DNA from 2 places in the Actinoplanes sp. NPDC051537 genome. Region 2 is predicted to be linked to the other one. Evidence: predicted binding sites of a transcription regulator. Region 2 holds the regulator's gene; the other holds the start of a gene.
What was found. The regulator HrcA, encoded in region 2, represses chaperone genes, less so after heat shock. The targets are predictions, from matches to a motif close to GGTTNGCACNCTCNNNNNGAGNGTGCNAACC.
Positions count from the first base shown of each region.

Region 1: a site for HrcA is predicted at 2,495-2,525, ahead of groL (chaperonin GroEL). Genes of this name have one in related genera too.

Region 1 covers NZ_JBVJIU010000012.1:308,909-313,805, forward strand. The annotation lists gene ACZ6TB_RS29565 (Ig-like domain-containing protein) at 1-383, shown strand, start outside; gene groL (chaperonin GroEL) at 690-2,312, opposite strand; gene ACZ6TB_RS29575 (hypothetical protein) at 2,579-3,481, opposite strand; gene ACZ6TB_RS29580 (GNAT family N-acetyltransferase) at 3,626-4,087, shown strand; gene ACZ6TB_RS29585 (hypothetical protein) at 4,087-4,575, shown strand; gene ACZ6TB_RS29590 (GNAT family N-acetyltransferase) at 4,514-4,897, opposite strand, start outside.
Region 2 covers NZ_JBVJIU010000018.1:152,759-157,655, forward strand. The annotation lists gene ACZ6TB_RS37195 (FMN-dependent NADH-azoreductase) at 1-518, shown strand, start outside; gene ACZ6TB_RS37200 (hypothetical protein) at 852-1,007, shown strand; partial or broken gene ACZ6TB_RS37205 (DUF4241 domain-containing protein) at 985-1,137, shown strand; gene dnaJ (molecular chaperone DnaJ) at 1,237-2,379, opposite strand; gene hrcA (heat-inducible transcriptional repressor HrcA) at 2,394-3,416, opposite strand; gene ACZ6TB_RS37220 (DUF4870 domain-containing protein) at 3,576-4,211, shown strand; gene hemW (radical SAM family heme chaperone HemW) at 4,250-4,897, opposite strand, start outside.

The DNA.
Region 1 (4,897 bases), on a different contig from region 2:
TGCTGGCCGGAGACACCGTCACGCTGCGCCCCGCCCTCAACGACCACGACCCGGACCGCGACCCGCTCACCGTGACGCGCCTGGACCACCCCGCCCACGGCACCGCGCGCGCCGCCCCCGACGGAACCGTGATCTACACCGCCGCCGCCGAGGGCACGGACGCCTTCGGCTACACCGTCGCCGACGGCCGGGGCGGCACCGCCGAGGCGACCGTGACCATCCGCATCACCGCGGCCGCCAGCCTGCCGATCACCGGTCGCGACACCCTCGCCGTCCTGAAGGCCGGCGTCCTCGCGCTCACCGTCGGCGGCCTGCTCTGCTGGCTGCCACTCCCGCCGGCCAAGAAATCGCGCCCCGAGGCCCACCCGCGCGCGTATCGGTAAGCAGAGCGACCGCCACCCGCACGCAGGTAAGCAGAGCGACGGCCACGCGCGTATGGGTAAGCAGAGCGACAGGCCACACGCACGCATAGGTAAGCAGAGCAAAGCCCACGCGCGTATGGGTAAGCAGAGCGACCACCACGCGCGCATGGGTAAGCAGAGCGACGGCCACGCGCGCATAGGTAAGCAGAGCGACGGCCACGCGATGGGCCGCGCCGGGCGAGCAGCGCCATGGGTCGCGGCCGGGCGGGCAAAGCGAAACGGGCGGGCCGCCGAAGCGACCCGCCCGTTCGGTAAAACTGACTGGACTCAGAAGTCCATGTCACCGCCGCCCGGGGCGCCGGCCGGGGCCGGGTTCTTCTCGGGCTTGTCGGCCACGACGGCCTCGGTGGTGAGGAACAGCGCGGCGATCGACGCGGCGTTCTGCAGCGCCGAGCGGGTGACCTTGGCCGGGTCGATGATGCCCGCGGCCAGCAGGTCGACGTACTCGCCGGTCGCGGCGTTGAGGCCGTGACCCGCGTCGAGGTTGCGCACCTTCTCGACCACGACGCCGCCCTCGAGGCCGGCGTTCACGGCGATCTGACGCAGCGGGGCGTCGAGCGCGAGCTTCACGATCGTCGCGCCGGTCGCCTCGTCGCCGACCAGGTCCAGCTTCTCGAACGCGGTCTTGCCGGCCTGCACGAGCGCGACGCCACCACCGGGGACGATGCCCTCCTCGACGGCCGCCTTCGCGTTGCGAACGGCGTCCTCGATGCGGTGCTTGCGCTCCTTGAGCTCGACCTCGGTGGCCGCGCCGACCTTGATGACCGCAACGCCGCCGGCCAGCTTGGCCAGGCGCTCCTGCAGCTTCTCACGGTCGTAGTCGGAGTCCGACTTCTCGATCTCGGCGCGGATCTGGTTGACCCGGCCCTGGATCTGCTCGGCGTCACCGCCGCCGTCGACGATCGTGGTCTCGTCCTTGGTGATGACGACCTTGCGAGCGGTGCCCAGCAGGCTCAGGTCGGCGCCGTCGAGCTTGAGGCCGACCTCCTCGCTGATGACGGCGCCACCGGTCAGGATGGCGATGTCCTCCAGCATGGCCTTGCGGCGGTCACCGAAGCCCGGGGCCTTGACGGCGACGGACTTGAAGGTGCCGCGCACCTTGTTGACCACCAGGGTCGCCAGGGCCTCGCCCTCGACGTCCTCGGCGATGATGACCAGCGGCTTGCCGCCCTGCATGACCTTCTCGAGGATCGGCAGGAGGTCCTTGACCGCGGAGATCTTGCTGTTCGCGATGAGGATGTAGGGGTCGTCGAAGACGGCCTCCATCCGCTCGGCGTCGGTCATGAAGTACGCCGAGATGTAGCCCTTGTCGAAGCGCATGCCCTCGGTGAGCTCGAGCTCGAGGCCGAAGGTGTTGCTCTCCTCGACGGTGATGACGCCTTCCTTGCCGACCTTGTCCATGGCCTCGGCGATGATCTCGCCGACCGTGGAGTCACCGGCGGAGATGGAGGCGGTGGAGGCGATCTGCTCCTTCGTCTCCACGTCCTTGGCGATCTGCGTGAGACCCTCGGAGACGCTCGCGACGGCGGCCTCGATGCCCCGCTTCAGGGCCATCGGGTTGGCGCCGGCGGCCACGTTGCGCAGGCCCTCACGAACCAGCGCCTGGGCCAGGACGGTCGCCGTCGTCGTGCCGTCACCGGCGACGTCGTCGGTCTTCTTCGCGACCTCCTTGACCAGCTCGGCGCCGATCTTCTCGTACGGGTCCTCGAGCTCGATCTCCTTGGCGATGGATACACCATCGTTGGTGATCGTGGGGGCGCCCCACTTCTTCTCGAGCACGACGTTGCGGCCCTTGGGGCCGAGCGTCACCTTGACGGCGTCGGCGAGCTGGTTCATGCCCCGCTCGAGGCCCCGACGAGCTTCCTCGTCGAATGCGATGATCTTGGCCATACGGCGTTGTCCTCCTGGACATTCGCGGTGGGGGCCGCATGGGCCCGCACATTGCGGAACTCTGCGGACGTCACCACCTGGCGATGTGACGTCCTCAGGCCGAGCCGGATAGCCCGCGACGACCGGCCCCGTGCCCCGGCGCCGATGGCGGCGCCGCGACCGGAACCCCACCGTCCCGACCTGCTTGGCACTCACCAGTCGCGAGTGCCAATGACTTGTTTAGCACTCCCGGGGGGCGAGTGCAAGGAAACGCCACCTTGCGCGGATCAGTCCAGCTCCGGCCGGGAGAGCTCGGCGAACAGGGATCGGCTGGTCACCGGGCCTTCGGCTCGGCGGGCCTGCGCGTACGCCAGCACGGCCGTGATCGCCCAGAGCAGAACCGCCGCCACCGCCACGACGGTCGACGCCAGCGCGCCCCACGCCGCGTCGGCCAGCCGGGGCAGCACGGTGACCGCGAGCGAGGCGAGGGCCGGAACCGTGAGCGAGCCCTTCGAGCACAGATGCGCGGCCCGGCGCGGCCCGTGCCCGCGCTCGATCAGCACCACGCAGCCGAGCATGCCGGTGAAGGTGAGCACCCCGGTCGAGAGCACCGTGAGCGGCGCCGCCACGGCCAGGCCCAGCGTGTCGGTGGTGAGCAGCAGCGGCAGCGCCTGGGTCACCACGCCGAAGAGCGCGAACCAGAGCCAGAGCGGGCGCAGGCGGTAGGCGACCAGCCACCAGACCGTCCGCGGCGACGGCCGCGAGCCGGTGGCCGCCTCGGCGAGCGCGACCGCCACCACGCCGGCCAGGCAGATCACCAGCGGCAGCGCCGAGACCGTGAAGTAGGCCAGCCACATCAGCGGGAGCAGCAGCAGGCCGAAGCCGCCGAGCAGATCGGAGAGGGCGGGCGCGGCGATCACGGTGTCGTCGACCCGGCCGACGAAGAAGTGCATGGGCACCGCGGCGAGCGCGCCGACGGCCAGCAGCAGGGTCGCGCAGCGCCGGAGGACGCCCCGGGCGCGAGTGATCACGGGGACCGGGCCGGGCGGCGGGACCAGCGGGTCGTTCTCGTCGAGAATCAACGCCGCCGGGTGACTCAGCTCGGCCGTACGCGACTCGGGGTCCCACGGGTCGGCGGCCGTCACCACCGGGCCCTCGACCATCGTGAAGCGGTCCTCGCCCTCGTCCATCGACACACCTTGCCCCAACCCGGCGCCGGTCCGCCACCCGTCCGGTTCCGGCCAAGCGGGTTGCCGCCGACCCCGGCACAGGGTAGGGAGAACACCGTGAACAGCTGGCGCGTGCACCGGGTGACCGTCGACGACGCCGCGCGGATGCGTGCCCTGCGCCTGGAGATGCTGGCCGACACCCCGCTCGCGTTCCTCGAGACCCTCGCCCAGGCCGCGGCCCGCCCGCACGAGGCCTTCCGGCGGCGCCTCGCCCAGGCCGCGACCGGCTGCCAGACCGCCCAGTTCGTGGCCGACCCGGGCGGCCGGGGCCGGCTGATCGGCCACGCCGGCGGCACCGTCCTGCCCGAGGAGCCCGAGTCGACGGTGGTGTTCGCGGTCTACGTGACGCCGGCACACCGCGGCGGCAAGGTGCTGGCCGAGCTGGTCGAGGCGGTGGCCGCCTGGTCCCGCTCGTGCGGCCGGGAGAGCCTCATGCTCGAGGTGGTCGTCGGCAACGGGCGGGCCGTTCGCGCGTACGAGAAGCTGGGATTTGAAGACACCGGCGAGCGCGTGCCGCATCCGGTGCTCCCCGCCCTCACCGAGCTGCGCATGCGCCGGCGCATCTGATGCGGCGGCATCACCTGCGCACCGCGGTCACCGCCGCCAATGCCACCACCGCCGTGGGCCTGATCGTCGCCGTGCTCGGCGGCGCCCGGGTCCGGCGCGGCCGCGACGGCATCCTGATCGGCGAGAACTACCGCCGCAAGGCGCCGCCGGCCACCTGCTTCACGGTCGGCTCGGTGATCATGTGCCGGCGCAGCGCCGAGTGGCTGCTCGCGGACGAGCGCTCGGCCCTGTTCGGCCACGAGAGCCGGCACGCCGGGCAGTACGCGTGGCTCGGACCGCTGTTCTGGCCCGCCTACTGGACGGCCTGCCTGTGGTCCTACACGGCGACCGGCTCGTGGGGCGCCCACAACGTCTTCGAGCGGCGAGCCGGGCTCACGGCCGGCGGCTACCCCACCGACCTGCCGCTGCGACCATGGCTCGCGCGTCTCAGAGGTCCCGCTGCCAGAACAGAACCGACTCCACCGGCCGGAAGCCCATCGCGCGATTGATCCGCATCATGTGCTCATTGGTCGCGGCGTTGAAGGTGTCGATCTCCTCGACGCCCGGCCGGTAGGTGCGGACCTGGGCCAGGTTGGCCAGCTTGATGAGCAGGCCGAGCCGGTGGCCGCGGTGCCCGGGCGCCACCAGCGTGGCGTTCTGCCAGGCGTGTGCCGGCCGGTAGGACGAGCAGTTCATGGTGGTCCAGGCGACCAGCCGCTCGCCCCGCAGGGCGCCGGTGTGGAACGTGCTCCGGCCCCGCCGGGCGCGGGCCGCCTCGTCCGCCCGCAGCCGGTCGGCGTCGATCCGCTCGGGTTCCCGGTCGAGGTCGCC
Region 2 (4,897 bases):
GCCGCCACGTCGGCGCCGACCCCCTGCCCGCCGACGCCTGGGCCGCGGGCATCCACGCCGGTTACACGCCCGAGGAGCAGCGCACCGAGGAGCAGCGCGCGGCGGCCGAGCTGAGCGCCACGCTGGCGGCCGAGCTGCGCGACGCCGAGGCCGTGATCCTGGCCCTGCCGCTCTACAACTGGGGCGTCTCCCAGCACGCCAAGGTCTGGATCGACCTGGCCATCGCCGGCGGCAGCCAGGGCGAGCGCCTGCTCGAGGGCAAGCCCGCCATCGTGCTGACCACCCGCGGCGGCGGCTACGGCCCCGGCACCCCCCGCGAGGGCTGGGACCACAACACCGCATACCTGCGCCGCATCGTCGCCGACGTCTGGGGCGCCGACCTCACCCTGGTCGAGCGGGAGCTGACCCTGGCCGGCGTCAACCCGGCGATGGACCCGTTCCTGGAGGCCGCCGAGCTGCTGAAGAAGGCCGCCCACGAGGCCGCCGGCCACGCGGGCCGCACCCTCGCGTCCCGCTGACCGCCCGCTGGACCGCCAGCTGATCGCCGGCCTGACCGCCCGCTGAAAGGCCGGCCGACCGCCCGCTGGTCGCTGGCTCGACCGCCCGCTGAAAGGCCGGCCGACCGCCCGCTGACCGTGACGGGCCGTCCGCCCGATGTGCGCCCACCCGATGAGCGCCCGCCGGACCGCCTTGACCGCTGCTGACCGTGACGGGCCGCCCGCCCGATGAGCGCCCGCCGGACCGCCTGACCGCTGCTGGCCGTGACGGGCCGCCCGCCGACCGGGCGGCCCACGCGCAGCTCTGCTCACCTATACGCGCCAGAGGTCGTCCGCCTTCAAGGATCACCGGCCATGGGAACGACGCTCGCGGCGGTATACGCCGACGGTTGGGACGACGGCCTCGTCAATCCGATCTCGCGGGCGGCCGCCGAAGCACGAGACCAGTCCGGCGCCCCCTACACGGTCGTTCTCCTGCGCGACGGCGGTGCTCGACATCTCCGGCGGTGACGGCTGTTACGGCCTGGCCCCCTCCGCCGGTCAGGACCCGCTGGACCTCGGCGCGGGCGAGTTTTTCGGGCTCGGGGTCGACGCCGGCCCCGCGGGCTTCGTCGACGAGGACAACCGCGAGCGCCTCACCGACGTCTGGGAGGACCTCCCCGGCCTGCTCGATCCCCGCCGGACCACGCTCGACGGCCACGAAAGGGCCGAGCGGGTGGGGCGACGGAGCGTACCCGGATCAGTGACCGTTGAAGGCGTCGCGCATCCGGCTGAAGAACCCGCCCTGCTTGCTCAGCTCGGCCACGTCTTCGCCGCGGGTCTTGGCGAACTCGCGCAGCATGCGCTCCTGCTCGGCGGTCAGCTTGGTCGGCGTCCTCACGTCCAGGTGCACGAAGAGGTCGCCCCGGCCCTGACCGCGCAGGTGCGGCACGCCCTTGCCGCGAATCCGCAGCGTCGACGCCGGCTGGGTGCCCGACTTGACCTCGATGGCCTCTTCGCTGTCGAGCGTCTTGATCGTCAGGCGGGTGCCGAGCGCCGCGGCCGTCATCGGCAGCGTCACGCGGCAGTGCAGGTCGTCGCCCTTGCGGGAGTAGACGTCGTGCGGCCGCTCGTGGATCTCGACGTACAGGTCGCCGGCCGTGCCGCCGCCGGGGCCGACCTCGCCCTGCTGGGCCAGGCGGATGCGCATGCCGTCCTCGACGCCGGCCGGGATCTTCACGGTCAGCGAGCGGCGGGTGCGCACCCGGCCGTCGCCGGCGCAGGTCGGGCAGGGGTGCGGGATGATCGTGCCGTGGCCCTGGCAGGTCGAGCAGGGGCGGGACGAGACGACCTGGCCGAGGAACGTGCGCTGCACGCTCTGCACCTCGCCACGGCCGCCACAGGTCTCACAGGTGGCCAGGTGGGTGCCGGGCGCGGTGCCGGCGCCGGAGCACTGGGTGCACAGCACCGCCGTGTCGACCGTGATCGGCGCCTCGACGCCGAAGGCGGTCTCGACCAGGTCGAGCTCGAGCCGCAGGATCGCGTCGGCGCCGGGCCGGGTGCGCGGGCGCGGACCACGGGCGCCACCACCGGCGGCGGTGCCGAAGAACGCGTCCATGATGTCCTGGAAGCCGACGAACGGGCCGCCCGGACCGCCGGCGCCACCGGGACCCACGCCGCCACCGGGCGCGAGCGGGTCGCCGCCGAGGTCGACGATCTGCCGCTTCTGGTCGTCGGAGAGGACCTCGTACGCCGCGTTGATGTCCTTGAACTTCTCGTGCGCTTCCGGATCGGGGTTGACGTCCGGGTGGTACTGCCGAGCCAGCTTGCGATAGGCGCGCTTGATCTCGTCGTCGGTCGCCTCCCGGCTCACGCCGAGAATGCCGTAGTAATCCTTGGCCACGGGGTTCGGAGTCCTCAATTCTGTGCCAGCAGGTCGCCGACGTAGCGTGCCACCGCGCGCACCGTGGCGATGGTGCCGGGGTAGTCCATCCGGGTGGGGCCGAGCACACCGAGCCCACCCACGATAGTCGCGCCCGGGCCGTAACCCGTGCTGACCACGGACGTCGACCGCAGGTTGTCGATCTCGTTCTCGTCGCCGATCCGGACGCGCGTCTTGCTCGGCTCGAGGTCACCGATGAGCTTGAGCAAGATGACCTCCTCCTCCAGCGCCTCGAGCACCGGCCGCAGCGTGCCTTGGAAGTCCAGCACACCGCCCCGTGTCAAGTTCGCCGTTCCGGCGAGCATGAGACGCTCCTCGCTGCGCTCGACCAGGGTCTCGAGCAGCACGCTGGCCAGGCACGCCATCGTGCCGCGGTGACCGGGCGGGCAGTCGTCGACCAGGCCCTGCACCAGCGGCGGGGTGTCGGCGAGCCGCTGCCCGGCGAGCTTCTCGTTGACCTTGCGGCGGAGATCGGTCACGTCGTCGGCGGGGACCGGCCCGGGCAGCTCGACCAGCCGCTGCTCGACGCGGCCGGTGTCGGCGATCATCACGAGCATGAGCCGGGTCGTGGAGATCGGCACGAGCTCGAGGTGGCGCACGCTCGAGCGGGCCAGCGACGGGTACTGCACGACGGCGACCTGCCGGGTCAGCTGGGCGAGCAGCCGCACCGTGCGATGCACCACGTCGTCGAGGTCGACGGCGCCGATCAGGAAGCGCTCGATCGCCCGGCGCTCGGCCGGGCTGAGCGGCTTGACCTTGGAGAGGCGGTCGACGAACAGGCGATAGCCCGCGTCGGTGGGCACCCGGCCGGCACTGGTGTGCGGCTGGCGGATGTAGCCCTCTTCCTCGAGCACGGCCATGTCGTTGCGCACGGTGGCCGGGGAGACGCCGAGCTGGTGCCGCTCGACCAGGGCCTTGCTGCCCACGGGCTCCTGCGTCTCGACATAGTCCTCGACGATTGCCCGCAGCACTTCGAGCTTGCGGTCATCCAGACTCATATGACCCCTCCCTCGGTACGCACCTGGCACTCCCCATGACAGAGTGCCAGTCTACGTCGCCGCGCGCGGCAACGCGATGATCGAGTGGACTGTCTATTCATCGACTCGTACCGCATGTCGCCCTCGACCGTATTGAGCTGCGGTCCTACGGTGTCAGCCATGACTGAACCACCTCGCCCGCCCGGTGAAGGTAGCCCTAACGACCCCACCGCGCCGTTCAACCCTTATGGGGGCAACGAGCCGACGTCCGGTTCGACACCGCCGCCGTCGTCACCGCCCCCGCCGCCGGGAGGTTACGCGCCGCCGCCCTCCGGTGGCTACAACCAGCCGCCGGCCGGTGGCTACAACCCGCCGCCCGGTGGGGGATACAACCCGCCGCCCGGTGGCGGCTACAACCCCCCGCCGCAGCAGCCGTACGGCGGCGGCGGTTACAACCCGGCGCCGCCCGGTTCCGGTCTCGACGACAAGAACTGGATCCTGATCAACCACTTCGGCGGCGCGGCCGGCGCCTTCCTCGGTGGTGGCTGCTCGGGCTGGATCGTGCCGCTGATCGTGCTTCTGGCCCGGGGCAACCAGTCCCCGGTGGTGCGCGCCGAGGCGGTCAAGGCGCTGAACTTCCAGATCCTCTGGTCGATCATCGCGCTGGTCGGATGGGCGACGACCTGCCTGGTCATCGGCTTCATCATCGGCCCGGTGGCCTGGCTCATCGCGATCATCTTCGGCGTCATCGCCGGCGTGAAGGCCAGCAACAACGAGCCGTACAACTACCCGATGACGGTTCAGATCATCAAGTAGGTGGCAGCGCCGGGTCGGGGGCCCGGCGCATTCACCTCTCACACGACGTCACGGATCACGGCGTCGGCCAGCAGGCGGCCGCGCAAGGTCAGAATCAACTTCCCGCGCCCGTACGCTTCGCGGTCGAGCAGCCCGTCGTCCAGCGCCCGCTCGGCGCCGGCCGCGTCGACCCGGGCCAGCGGGATGCCGTCGCGCAGGCGTACCCGCAGCATGATGTCCTCCACGCGACGGTCCTCGTCGGTGAGGATCTCCCGGGCGTGCCCGGGCGAGACCCCGGCGGCGAGCTTCTGCCCGTACGCCGCCGGATGTTTGACGTTCCACCAGCGCACCCCGCCGACGTGGCTGTGGGCGCCCGGCCCGAGTCCCCACCAGTCGGCGCCGGTCCAGTAGAGCAGGTTGTGCCGGCAGCGCGCGGCTTCGCTGGTCGCCCAGTTGGACACCTCGTACCAGCCGAAACCCGCCTCGGTCAGCGCCGCCTCGGCCGCCAGGTAGCGATCGGCCGCCACGTCGTCGGACGGAAAGGGCAGCTCGCCGCGGCGCATGCGGGCGGCCATCCGGGTGCCGTCCTCGACGATCAGGGCGTACGCGCTGACGTGGTCGACACCGGCGTCGACGACCGTGCGGAGCGACGCGGCGAAGTCGTCCGCCGTCTCGCCCGGCGTTCCGTAGATCAGGTCGAGGTTGAC